DNA from 2 places in the Vibrio sp. Isolate22 genome. Region 1 is predicted to be linked to the other one. Evidence: riboswitches for the same ligand, from Rfam matches in the RefSeq annotation. Region 1 holds a riboswitch; the other holds the start of a gene.
The links. Region 1 has a riboswitch for thiamine pyrophosphate ahead of thiB (thiamine ABC transporter substrate binding subunit). Riboswitches for the same ligand answer to the same signal wherever they lie in the genome.

Region 2: another riboswitch for thiamine pyrophosphate. It lies ahead of thiC (phosphomethylpyrimidine synthase ThiC); the one in region 1 lies ahead of thiB (thiamine ABC transporter substrate binding subunit).

What each region holds. Positions count from the first base shown of each region.
Region 1 covers NZ_JAKEUW010000047.1:35,253-41,410, forward strand. Annotated here, with positions in the region: gene thiQ (thiamine ABC transporter ATP-binding protein) at 1-464, opposite strand, end outside; gene thiP (thiamine/thiamine pyrophosphate ABC transporter permease ThiP) at 475-2,070, opposite strand; gene thiB (thiamine ABC transporter substrate binding subunit) at 2,153-3,145, opposite strand; TPP riboswitch at 3,199-3,318, opposite strand; gene L1D55_RS20605 (flavin prenyltransferase UbiX) at 3,362-3,985, opposite strand; gene mpl (UDP-N-acetylmuramate:L-alanyl-gamma-D-glutamyl-meso-diaminopimelate ligase) at 4,024-5,382, opposite strand; gene fbp (class 1 fructose-bisphosphatase) at 5,654-6,158, shown strand, end outside.
Region 2 covers NZ_JAKEUW010000046.1:35,996-42,153, forward strand. Annotated here, with positions in the region: gene L1D55_RS20330 (HesA/MoeB/ThiF family protein) at 1-193, opposite strand, end outside; gene L1D55_RS20335 (thiamine phosphate synthase) at 183-1,475, opposite strand; gene thiC (phosphomethylpyrimidine synthase ThiC) at 1,475-3,424, opposite strand; TPP riboswitch at 3,553-3,651, opposite strand; gene crcB (fluoride efflux transporter CrcB) at 3,714-4,097, opposite strand; gene L1D55_RS20350 (multicopper oxidase family protein) at 4,198-5,580, opposite strand; tRNA gene L1D55_RS20355 (tRNA-Trp) at 5,802-5,878, opposite strand; tRNA gene L1D55_RS20360 (tRNA-Asp) at 5,938-6,014, opposite strand; rRNA gene rrf (5S ribosomal RNA) at 6,060-6,158, opposite strand, start outside.

The DNA.
Region 1 (6,158 bases):
TCATCAAGTAACCAAATATCGTGAGGTTGAACGAAACAACGTGCTAATGCGACACGCTGACGCTGACCACCAGATAACTGTTCAGGTAACCTATCCAAATACTCAGCGACGCCAACTTGGGCAGCCGCTTGCTCTACCGCTTGCTTTTGGGTTGCAGTAAGCTTTAAGCCTGGGTGTAACCCTAAGCCAATGTTTTCACGCACCGTGAGATGAGCAAACAGGTTATGCTCTTGAAACAGCATTGCCAATGGGCGCTGATGTGCTTCTTTACCAATCAGCGATTGCCCAGCTACCGAGATCTCTCCGGATGTCGGCTCAATAAAGCCCGCAACTAAAGCAAGCAGGGTTGATTTACCCGCGCCACTCGGCCCCATCAGGGCAACAATATCGCCCTGCTCTGCTTGGAAATCAAAACTAAACAACTCTTGGTGATAGTGGTAATCCACATCTTTCATCACTAACATCATCGGTCCCTTAACTCTTTAGCTTTGAGCTTCGAGTAAATAAAAATTCAATCAGGCTAAAGCTGCCAACACTCAGCAACAGCAGACTCACTGACACCACTGCCGCAGCTTCCATTTGATAGCTACCTAACAATTGGAATAGATATAAAGGCAAGGTTCTGAAATCTTGGCTACCAAACAAGGCAATCGCGCTGAGATCGCCCATCGCCAACATAATGCTAATAGAGAAAGCCTGCGCCATCGGTTGACGCAATGCACGCCACTCCACTAACCTAAATCGAGTAAAGCCAGTCATACCCAAACTGGCACACACATATTGATATTGCTGAGACAGATGCAACATAGGTTGGGCAAGTGTCTTAATCACATAAGGCAGCGCCATTAGACTATTTACGGCAATAACAATAAAGAACGCCAAGCTGAACACATCGGTAAATGAACGTAGCAGTAAGAAGATACCTGTGCTGATCACTAACCCCGGCGTCACCAAGATAATAGTGCCGATCAGCTCGATTTTATCGGCTCTGATCGTCTTGTTTTGCAAGCGCCATGCACGACTGGTAAGCAATATCGCGATACCTATGCCGACTGCAATAACACTCGCCAATAAAGCGACTTTCACCGAAGTCATCAACGCCGCCCAAAACGGCTCACTGCTCAGTACAGCCAATGACTGAGCGTTAATACCACTAACAAGCACCATCAACAGTGGCGGTAATACGAGTATTGAGACCATGATGATCCAAAAGCTATCCCAAGCTTTTGACCACCAGCTGTCCTTAACCAAATACTTTTCTTCCGACAGCTGACTCGCGGTCACTGAGATAGGCTTAGACAGGCGCTGAATACTCACCGCTAACACGCCACATAACAGCATTTGCCATATCGCCAGCAAAGCCCCCGCTTGCAGATCAAAGTCGAACTTAATCGCCTGATAAATTGCGAGCTCGATAGTGGTTGATTTAGGGCCACCGCCTAGCGCCATCACGGTAGCAAAACTGGTAAAGCACAGCATGAAGACTAAGCCACATACATGAGGTAACTGTTGCCTTAAGCGAGGCCATTCTACCCACCTGAATTTGTTCCAATGACTCATGCCTAAATGTGCGCATAACTTGTGCTGCTCAGCAGGCACGGTATCTAACGCTTGCAGAAGTAAGCGACAGGAATAAGGCAGATTGAAGAAGACGTGTGCCAACAAAATACCATTCAGGCCATAAATCGAAAATGGTAACTCAATGTCGAAGTTCGCCACGAACTTAGCTAACCAACCACTGTTGCCGTAAATAGCCAGTAAGCCAAAGACGCCGACTAACACAGGCAGAACCAAGGTCGACGCAAAGAGCCTTAACAGTAGCGCTCGTCCAAAGAACTGTCTGCGGCACAAAGCGTGTGCAATAGGTATAGCAAAGCCAACACTCAGCACCGTTGAGAGTGTCGCTTGATAAAAACTGAACTTCGTTACATGCCAATAGTAGGGATCGGACCATACTTGGCTGATATCAAGAGAAGGGGCATTGCTAAGCAATGCCCCTACTGCTGAAACCACGAAGGCGGTAATGAGTATCGCGACCCAAATACCGACCTTAGGCGTTTTCTTTATCATAAATTGATTGTTACCGTAAAAAGTCCATTCCAAACATAAAGAATGGCTTTAAATACAGGTCGTTCATTCTTTTAAAAGTAAATTAAAAAGTAAGTGCACTCTGCCATTCACGAATCCAAGGCTTACGCTTCTCGGCGATCTCTTCAGAGCTAAAGCTTAACGCTTGCTGAGGTACCGTCAGTTGTTCGAAACCTTTAGGTAGCTCAACATCTGTCACAGGGTACATCCAGTTACCTGTTGGCATCGCCGATTGGAATTCATCACTTAGGATAAACGCCATAAACTCATCAGCAAGCTTTTCATTCTTACTGCCTTTGACCTTTGCAGCTACTTCCACTTGAGTGTAATGCCCCTCTTCAAAGTTCGCAGCTGCGTACTTAGAATCGTTCTCTGCAATGATGTGGTAAGCCGGAGAAGTGGTATAAGACAATACTAGATCAGATTCACCCTCTAGGAACATAGAGTAAGCTTCAGACCAGCCTTTAGTTACCGTCACCGTTTTCTGAGCTAGCTTCTTCCACGCCGCTGTCGCTTCATCACCGTACACCGATTTCATCCAAAGCATCATGCCTTGGCCAGGTGTTGATGTACGTGGATCTTGGTAGATAACCTTCAGGTCTTCACGTTGCTCAACCAACTCTTTCAGACTTTTCGGTGGGTTTGCTAGCTTCTCTGTGTTGTAGACAAAAGCGAAGTAACCAAAGTCATAAGGTACAAAGGTATTATCGTCCCAGCCATTTGGCAGTGTTACCGATGATGTATCAACATTGTGCTCAGCCAGTAAGCCTGTTGCTTTCGCTTCAGCCATCAGGTTGTTGTCTAAGCCCAGAACAATGTCAGCTTTGCTGTTGCCACCCTCAAGACGTAAACGGTTAAGAATAGATACGCCATCTTCGAGCGCGACAAAATTCACATCACAGCCACACTTTTCTTCAAATGCTTTCTCTACGGCAGGACGAGGGCCCCAATCCGCAGCAAAAGAGTCATAGGTGTATACGGTTAACGTATCGTCTGCAGCAAAGGCAGAAAAAGAGATAGCTGTAGTAACAGCAAGGGTAGTTAATGTGAATTTCACTGGACGCTCTCCATGGTCTGAGCGGCACAGGTTTGAGGGAGGAGAACGATAGAGGTTGTTCCTAACTCAATTCCTACGCCAGCATTATCTGGTTCAGGTTTACGGGTCCCAAGCACCTGCTTGATCTCAGCTCGCATTCATAATTTGAATGGTTTGCTCCCCGATGAGTGTCCGGAATTGTAATTCGATTTTTAACAATAAGCTATCAAGTTTGGATCAATTACGTTGATCGTAGCCCCATCTAGGCACTAAACCTTGGTCAATACCTAGATGGTCCAGAATGCGCGCCACCATAAAATCGACCAAGTCTTCTATTGACTTAGGTTGGTGATAAAAACCTGGAGCGGCTGGCATGATGGTTACCCCCATCGTCGATAGCTTGTGCATGTTCTCTAGATGTAGCGTTGAGAATGGCGTTTCACGAACCACCAATAACAGCTGACCTCGCTCTTTCATCACCACATCTGCTGCGCGCTCAATCAGGTTGTCCGATAACCCATGAGCAATGGATGCCAAACTGCCCGCAGAACATGGGCAAACCACCATCTGCTTCGGCGCTGCAGATCCTGATGCAACTGGAGAGAACCAGTCATCTTTACCGCACACCACTAGCTTTTCTGGATCGCAGCCCAAGTGCTTAACCAAGGCTTGCTTTGCCGCATCCGGCCCAGCAGGTAACTTGAGCTCATGCTCTGTAGCCAACACCACTCGTGCTGCCGACGAAATTAGCAGGCAGACTTGATAGTCTGCTGCCAACAAGCATTCAAGCAAGCGCAATCCGTAAGGCGCACCAGATGCGCCAGTGAAGGCAAGAGTTATCGCTTTATCGTGTTTTGTCATGTTCTCAGTTACTTCAAATTATAAGGTCGTGGATTGGATTAACCTTTAAGGGCTAACGCATCCAACAATTTCTGGTGAATACCACCAAAGCCACCATTACTCATTACCAGAATTTGGTCGCCCGCTTGCGCCTCTGAGACAATTTTAGCAACAAATACATCCATATCATCACTAACATGTGCAGGCTGATGACAAGCATCTGCGACATCCTGTACCGACCAATCAATGTTGTCCGGTTGGAATAAGTAGGTGGAATCCGCTTGTTTGAGCGAATCAGCCAAGGTTTCTTTATGCACACCACGCTTCATGGTGGCGGAACGAGGCTCTAAAACGGCAATGATTTTTTTCGAGTCGACCTTATTACGTAAACCACCGAGCGTAAGTTCAATCGCCGTTGGGTGATGGGCAAAATCATCATAAACAGACACACCAGCAACCTCGCCTTTAAACTCTAGACGACGTTTAGTATTGATGAATTTCGCTAACGATTCGCACGCTAAATCTGGCGTCACACCCACATGCCTTGCCGCAGCAATCGCCATAAGAGCATTGTTGACGTTGTGATCACCAACCAGGTCCCAATCTACCGTACCAACACACTCACCTTGGAAGTAAACTTCAAATTGAGAGCCATCTTTAACTCGCTTTTTGGCATCCCAATCGCCAGCTTCGCCACTCGATTCTGTCTCACTCCAGCAGCCACGTGATAGAACATCTTGAATAGCGGTATCTTGCTTAGGTGAGAAAATACGACCATTGCCTGGCACAGTTCGCACTAAATAGTGGAATTGACGTTTGATCGCTTCAAGATCGTCAAAAATGTCGGCATGATCGAACTCAAGGTTATTCATTACCAAGGTTCTTGGGTGGTAATGAACGAACTTAGAGCGTTTGTCGAAAAAAGCACTGTCGTATTCGTCAGCTTCTACGACGAAGAACATGCTTTCACCCAAGCGAGCAGATATACCAAAGTTACCCAATACCCCACCAACTAAAAAGCCGGGAGCATAACCGCAATCTTCCAAGATCCAAGCTAGCATGCTGGATGTCGTGGTTTTACCGTGAGTACCGGACACCGCAAGAACCCAGCGGTCGTGCAGCAAGAACTCTTGCAGCCATTGTGGGCCAGATGTGTATCTAAGGTTGTTATCCAAGACATACTCAACACATGGGTTACCGCGGCTCATCGCATTTCCGATAACCACCAGGTCAGGCCTAGGCTCTAGTTGGCTTGGGTCGAACCCTTCAATAATTTCAATCCCTTGCGACTCCAACAAAGTACTCATTGGAGGATAAACATTCGCGTCACTACCGGTAACCTTGTGACCTAATTGACGAGCCAATACCGCAGCACCGCCCATGAAGGTGCCACAAATTCCTAAGATATGAATATGCATAAATTGCTTCCAAACGCTTGGCTAATATAAACAGTGCCTAATTAAAACGGCTTGTACTCATTATCATTAAATGAAGATTAAAAGCGAGCGGCAATGCAAAACAAATTGAGTCGACATAGTAAGTGAGATCTGTGTCGCTTAGTTCATTACCATTAAAAAGATCTAAGCCTTAGAATTTAGGTAAGCGTCTAGATGAATAAAGCCCACTTAAGAGGCAAATTCTATGGTGCTCAAATCCCCCCTAATATTCAGAGAAGTTTAAGGAAATAACATGTCTGAGATGCGCACCCTTGGTGAGTTCATTGTTGAGAAACAGAGTGACTTCCCCCATGCAAGTGGTGATCTATCATCCCTTTTGTCATCAATTCGTCTTGCTGCAAAAATTGTTAACCGTGAAATCAACAAAGCAGGTCTTGTCGACATTACTGGCGCTGTTGGTACAGACAACGTTCAAGGTGAAGAGCAGCAGAAGCTAGACCTTTATGCGAACGACAAATTTAAAGCGGCTCTAGAAGCTCGTGACCAAGTTTGTGGTGTAGCAAGTGAAGAAGAAGACGAAGCCGTTGCCTTCAATAAAGAGCTCAACAAAAACGCAAAATACGTCGTACTGATGGATCCACTAGATGGCTCTTCAAATATCGATGTAAACGTATCGGTTGGTACGATTTTCTCTATCTACCGCCGTGTGTCTCCAATCGGAACACCACCGACTCAAGAAGACTTCCTACAACCAGGTCACAAACAGGTAGCTGCCGGTTACGTGATTTACGGTTCTT
Region 2 (6,158 bases), on a different contig from region 1:
CGACACAATCATCATCAACCAGTACGATTTTTCCGATGCCAGACGCCGCTAGATAAAGAGCCGCAGCATTCCCCAAACCACCACAACCAATCACTAACACATGACCGTTTAGTAGATTTCTTTGTCCTTGTTCACCAATTTCAGGTAATGTAATTTGACGTTGATAGCGAACAAATTCAAAGTCACTCAGCATGGCTCAACTCCTGACTAACCTCTTCAGTAAAGGTTGAAGAGTTGCCATTCATAAGAGCCTCGAAAAACTCAATAACCGCTTTTGGATCTTCCGCCAATGTAATTGCACGCACTACCGCGAGGCTGGAGACACCACAATTCCATACCTGCTCTGCCGTCGATTGGTCAATACCACCAATAGCCACGGTCGGATAACCAACAAGCTTTTCCGTGTATGGGATGGTATCAATTAGCTGTTGGTACAAAGATAAACGTACCAAACCTTGAGGTTTGGATGGCATCTGTTTCGTAGTGGTTGGGAAAATATGTCCTAACGCGATGTAACTTGGGTTTATTTGCACGATGCGTAACAACTCATAGTAGCCATGCGTCGATAGACCTATCTTGATGCCCGCTTTACTCAATTGTGAAAGGTTCGACTCTTCAATATCTTCTTGTCCCAAGTGCACACCAAAAGCGCCATGCTTGAGTGCAAGTTGCCAATAGTCATTGATAAAAACCTGAGCGTTATGTTCTCGACCAAGTTCGATCGATCGTGCGACTTGTTGCTCTAAGTCAGCTTGCTGAGGGTTCTTAATTCGCAGTTGTACCGTATTGATTCCAAGCTTAAGGAGCCTTTCAATCCAATCGACATCATCGACAACTGGGTATAGCCCAAGGCTTTTCTTCGTCAAGTCAGGGAATGAAAGTGACGTTCCTTGATGAGTCCAACCAACGCTAATACCTAAACGCTTGTCTTCTAACACTGGAATTGGGAACTCTTGGTAATGGCTTGGCCATGTTCCACGTGAAACATTAGACGCTGCGCGCGCAAGAACCAGTGCATCTTCTAGTGGGAAATCTAGAGCTAATAGCGTTAGGAACCACGCAAAGTGATGGCGGCTATCTATTGCTTGATGGTCAGTGGTAATACTTTTGATAGCTCGATTGGCATTTAAGTGTGACCAAATATCTAATACCGCAGCCTCATCGGCTACACCAACATGTATCGTATTAGGGTATTGCGCTAAAGCATTGCGAACATCTGTCAGCGATAAAGACTCGTCATAACTTACGATATGATCAAGCGAGCTTAACTGAGCCGCTTTAACTGAAACGACATCGGAAGCAAAGCCAATAGCAAGTGAGTGATGAGAATCAACGATAGAGAAGTATTGAGTTGGGCTGACACCCAACTCAACTGCATCGGTTGCTAAACCTTGTCGCTTAGCAACCAATAGACAGTGTTGAACCTCTCCCGTTAACTCAATAGATTGAGATGGGATTAGAATTTTCACTGTCATTACTCCTCTAATTGAGCTTCTTTCGCACCAACGGCAGGATGGTAAAGTTCAGAGCCAGTATCACGGAACTCTTGTGATTTTTGACGCATCCCTTCCAACGGATTGTCTAGCATCTTAATCTCAATGGCCTGATCCGCTGCTACTTGTTCTGTGTCTTTCGCGTACTCCCTCACTTCCTGAGAAATCTTCATCGAGCAGAACTTAGGTCCACACATAGAACAGAAATGCGCAACCTTACCTGATTCTTGTGGCAAGGTTTCATCATGGAAAGAGCGGGCTGTATCCGGGTCTAGTGCTAGGTTAAATTGGTCTTCCCAGCGGAATTCAAAGCGCGCTTTAGAAAGTGCATTGTCACGGATTTGTGCGCCTGGATGCCCTTTTGCCAAATCAGCAGCGTGTGCCGCCAGCTTGTAAGTAATCAAACCAGTCTTCACATCCTCTTTGTTTGGCAAACCTAAATGCTCTTTAGGAGTCACGTAACAAAGCATCGCACAGCCGTACCAACCGATCATCGCTGCACCAATACCAGAAGTGATATGGTCGTAACCAGGGGCAATGTCTGTAGTAAGCGGGCCTAATGTATAGAAAGGCGCTTCATGACAATGCTCTAGTTGCTCATCCATGTTCTCTTTGATCATGTGCATTGGAACGTGCCCAGGGCCTTCGATTATCACCTGTACATCATATTCCCACGCCACTTTTGTCAGTTCACCTAAGGTGCGAAGTTCAGCAAACTGAGCCTCGTCATTAGCATCAGCAATAGAACCAGGACGTAGGCCATCACCTAATGAAAGTGCTACATCGTACTTCGCACATATCTCACAAATTTCACGGAAGTGGGTGTATAAGAAGCTTTCTTGGTGATGAGCAAGACACCATTTCGCAATGATAGAACCACCACGAGAGACAATGCCGGTAACACGCTTAGCCGTCATAGGGACATAGCGAAGAAGCAAGCCAGCATGAATCGTAAAGTAGTCGACGCCCTGCTCTGCTTGCTCAATTAAGGTATCACGCATCACTTCCCAGTTAAGGTCTTCGGCTACGCCATTCACTTTTTCAAGCGCCTGATACATAGGGACCGTACCAATTGGCACTGGACTATTACGTAGAATCCACTCTCGTGTTTCATGAATATTTCGACCAGTCGACAAGTCCATCACCGTGTCGCCGCCCCAGCGAGTTGACCAAACCAGCTTCTCAACTTCCTCTTCAATCGAAGAGCTTACCGAAGAGTTACCGATATTTGCGTTTACTTTCACGAGGAAATTACGGCCAATAATCATCGGCTCTGATTCTGGGTGGTTGATGTTTGAAGGGATAATAGCTCGACCTTCAGCTACCTCTTTACGTACGAATTCAGGGGTAATTTCTTTTGGAAGATTTGCGCCAAAACTATGACCAGGGTGTTGGTGGTTCAGTTGCTCATCTGCGAACTTCTGACGTCCCATATTCTCGCGAATAGCAATGTATTCCATCTCAGGAGTAATAATCCCCTTACGAGCATAGTGCAACTGAGTCACACATTGCTCGCCAGCCGCACGACGAATTCTAGGTAGGTTTCCGTAACGAAGCTCGTCTAAGGTTTCGTCCTCTAAGCGCTCTTTGGTGTACACGGAGCTAACATCATCTAATAGTTCAGTATCACTACGCTCTTCAATCCACTGTTCTCTTAGCTTTGGAAGGCCATTATAAAGGTCTATCTCGTGCGTTGGGTCGGTATAAACACCGGAGGTGTCGTAGACATGAATAGGTGCATTCGGTTCAAATACAGGCTCTTTTTTGGTACCACCAACAAGGCTATCAGCGAGTGATATCTCTCGTACAGGGACTTGAATGTCCTCGCGAGAGCCTTGGATGTAAGCTTTCTTTGAATTTGGATAAGGTTGTACTGATAAAGAATCGATGAAATTCTTCGCTTCCAGTCTTGCTCGTTTACGACTCGACATAGCATTTTTCCTTGGCTTTTAGCCATTATTTATTGGGATAAAAATGCTTGACGGATTGATGCTACAAGAGGGATCACGGTAAGAAATACAGCTGTGATCTGGTGATAGATCTCTAGAGGGATTCTAGTTAGATATCTACTCTTGTTCCCTTCGCAGGTATTAGCCTGATCAGGTTCAACGGATCCCGAGTTAACGGTCTCAGCCATATGGCACTCCGACAAGTACTATCGAGTATATAAAAACGGCTTGGATAAACCAAGCCGAGTTGTTAACAAATCGTAAGAAGATTTTATGACTTTATCAAAAGTTGGAAGCCGAACCATGCTGCAGAGATACTTAACACCACATTGAGTAGTACGTTTAGTCCCATTTTGAAAAATGCGCCTTGCTGCATTAAAAGAACGTTATCCATCGAAAAAGTTGAGAATGTAGTCAAAGCACCAAGAAAGCCCAAGCCAATGATCTGTCTCCATGGTTCAGTTGCAACCATCTCATTTTCAAATGCAGCGATCAGTAAACCCATAATAAAAGAACCAATCACGTTAACAGTTAGCGTACCATAAGGAAAACCACGCCCTAGCAGTAGTACACACAGCTCTGAAATCAGATAACGTGAACAAGCACCAAATGCACCACCAATGGCAATAAAGCCTAAAATAGATAACTGACCCATGAATCCTCCCAAATAACAGTCCCTATATTCTAGCTTTACAGCCGATAAAAGCGAGGATGGAAACTAAGAATGTATGCGCAAATATTAAACGTTACAGGTGTCACTTAACTTCGATATAACCCATCAGTCCTGTTTTCATATGTTCAATCACATGACAGTGATACATCCAACGTCCGGGATTGTCCGCTACAAATGCCGCTTTCGCTCGGCCGTTCTTTCCAAGTAACACGGTATCCGTGTGAAAAGGCTCCTCAATTTTTTTGCCATCTAACTCAAGTACCGTGAACGTATGACCATGTATATGGATCGGGTGATGGTATTGGGTAACATTCTTAAGATCGAATATATAAGTCTTGCCGAGCTCTAATGTAGCGAGTGGTTCTGGGATATTGTCTTTACTCATCCCCTCCCAGGCTCTTTTATTGGTCAGCCAAAACTTAGGCATGGATTTCCCGTCTTTGGAAACCGGCGACACCGCCCCTTCCCACTCAAACACAAAATCGATCTCTTCTGCATTAGCGAGATCTAACTTAGGTACAGGATTAAGAGGTAATAGCGGAAGTGTTTGGCCTTCTATGAGCGCGGAATCTACAACCTCAAACTCACATAAGGAAAAAGGAAAACGTCCCTTCATTTGCAGCACATTCACACGCTTGCCAGCCTTTGGAGCAATAAGTCCGATGTCGACACGCATACCTGGACCAATTTTGTGTTGAGTCAGCTTATAAGGTGTCTTTATCGGGTTACCATCTATAGCAATAACCCATGCCTCAGCACCTTCAACAGCGATAGGATACGTGATTGTATTATCGACATTGGCTATACGAAGCCTAGTCGTTGCATGCTGCTTTAGTTGATAAGTAGGCTCATGTACTCCATTAACACTGCTCCACTCCCCAGGAGTGCCCATACGAGCGCTAAGACGTGGGATCATTAAGTCCTTCCACTGACCTTGTTTATTAAGGTGCCAGTGTTTAAGCATCAAAGCATGCTCTTCATCGAACTGAGGTGATGTGCTCTCTTCAACAACAATTAGACCAACTAAGCCCATACCAAGTTGTTTAACACTGTTCATGTGTGGGTGATACCAGAACGTACCCGCGTCCGGCGGAGTAAATTCATAGACGAACGTTTCACCGGGCATGATTGGTGGCTGACTCAAGAAAGGCACCCCGTCCATTTCGATAGGGATTCTTAAACCATGCCAGTGAATTGTAGTTGGTTCTGATAGTTTATTAGTGAAACGAATCGTAACTTTTTCGCCCTGCCGACAGCGAATTGTCGGCGCAGGGATCTGGCCATTGAACCCCAAAACGTTAGTAGTAAACCCAGGTACAATTTCAGCAGACGAAGGCTCAGCAGTTAAGTCATAAACATATCCTCCCTTCTCATCAACAGATCGCTTCATTGAACAAGCAGGAAGTACTGTGAGTGCCGATATAGCAAGAGATGATTGAATAAATTTACGACGAGAGATATCCATATTTGTAGCCTTTTAGTAATAACGACCAAAATGTAACAAAATATTGAGAATAATTCTCATAAAGAAATGAAGTTTGTGGTTTGGCTATTAATAAATGAGGCTGAGATAAGTAAGCACTTACATTATTTCATCAGAACTAGCGAAACGAGGGAATAGTTGACTGGAATTTGGAGTTGTGAAAAGTAAAAAGGCTCTAGCATTTCTGCTAGAGCCTTTTAATGTGGCAGGGGTGGAGAGATTCGAACTCCCAACACGCGGATTTGGAATCCGCTGCTCTGCCAATTGGAGCTACACCCCTAAAACTTTGTATACTTTAGATTCGAAAAAACCTCGCACTAGGCGAGGTTATCGAATAAGTGGCGGAGTGGACGGGACTCGAACCCGCGACCCCCGGCGTGACAGGCCGGTATTCTAACCAACTGAACTACCACTCCGCAGTGGACTACTTGTCGTCGCTGACAAGTCGTTCATAATTTAAAGCCTGGCGATGTCCTACTCTCACATGGGGAAGCCCCACACTACCATCGGCGCTATTGTGTTTCACTTCTGAGTTCGGCATGGAATCAGGTGGGTCCACA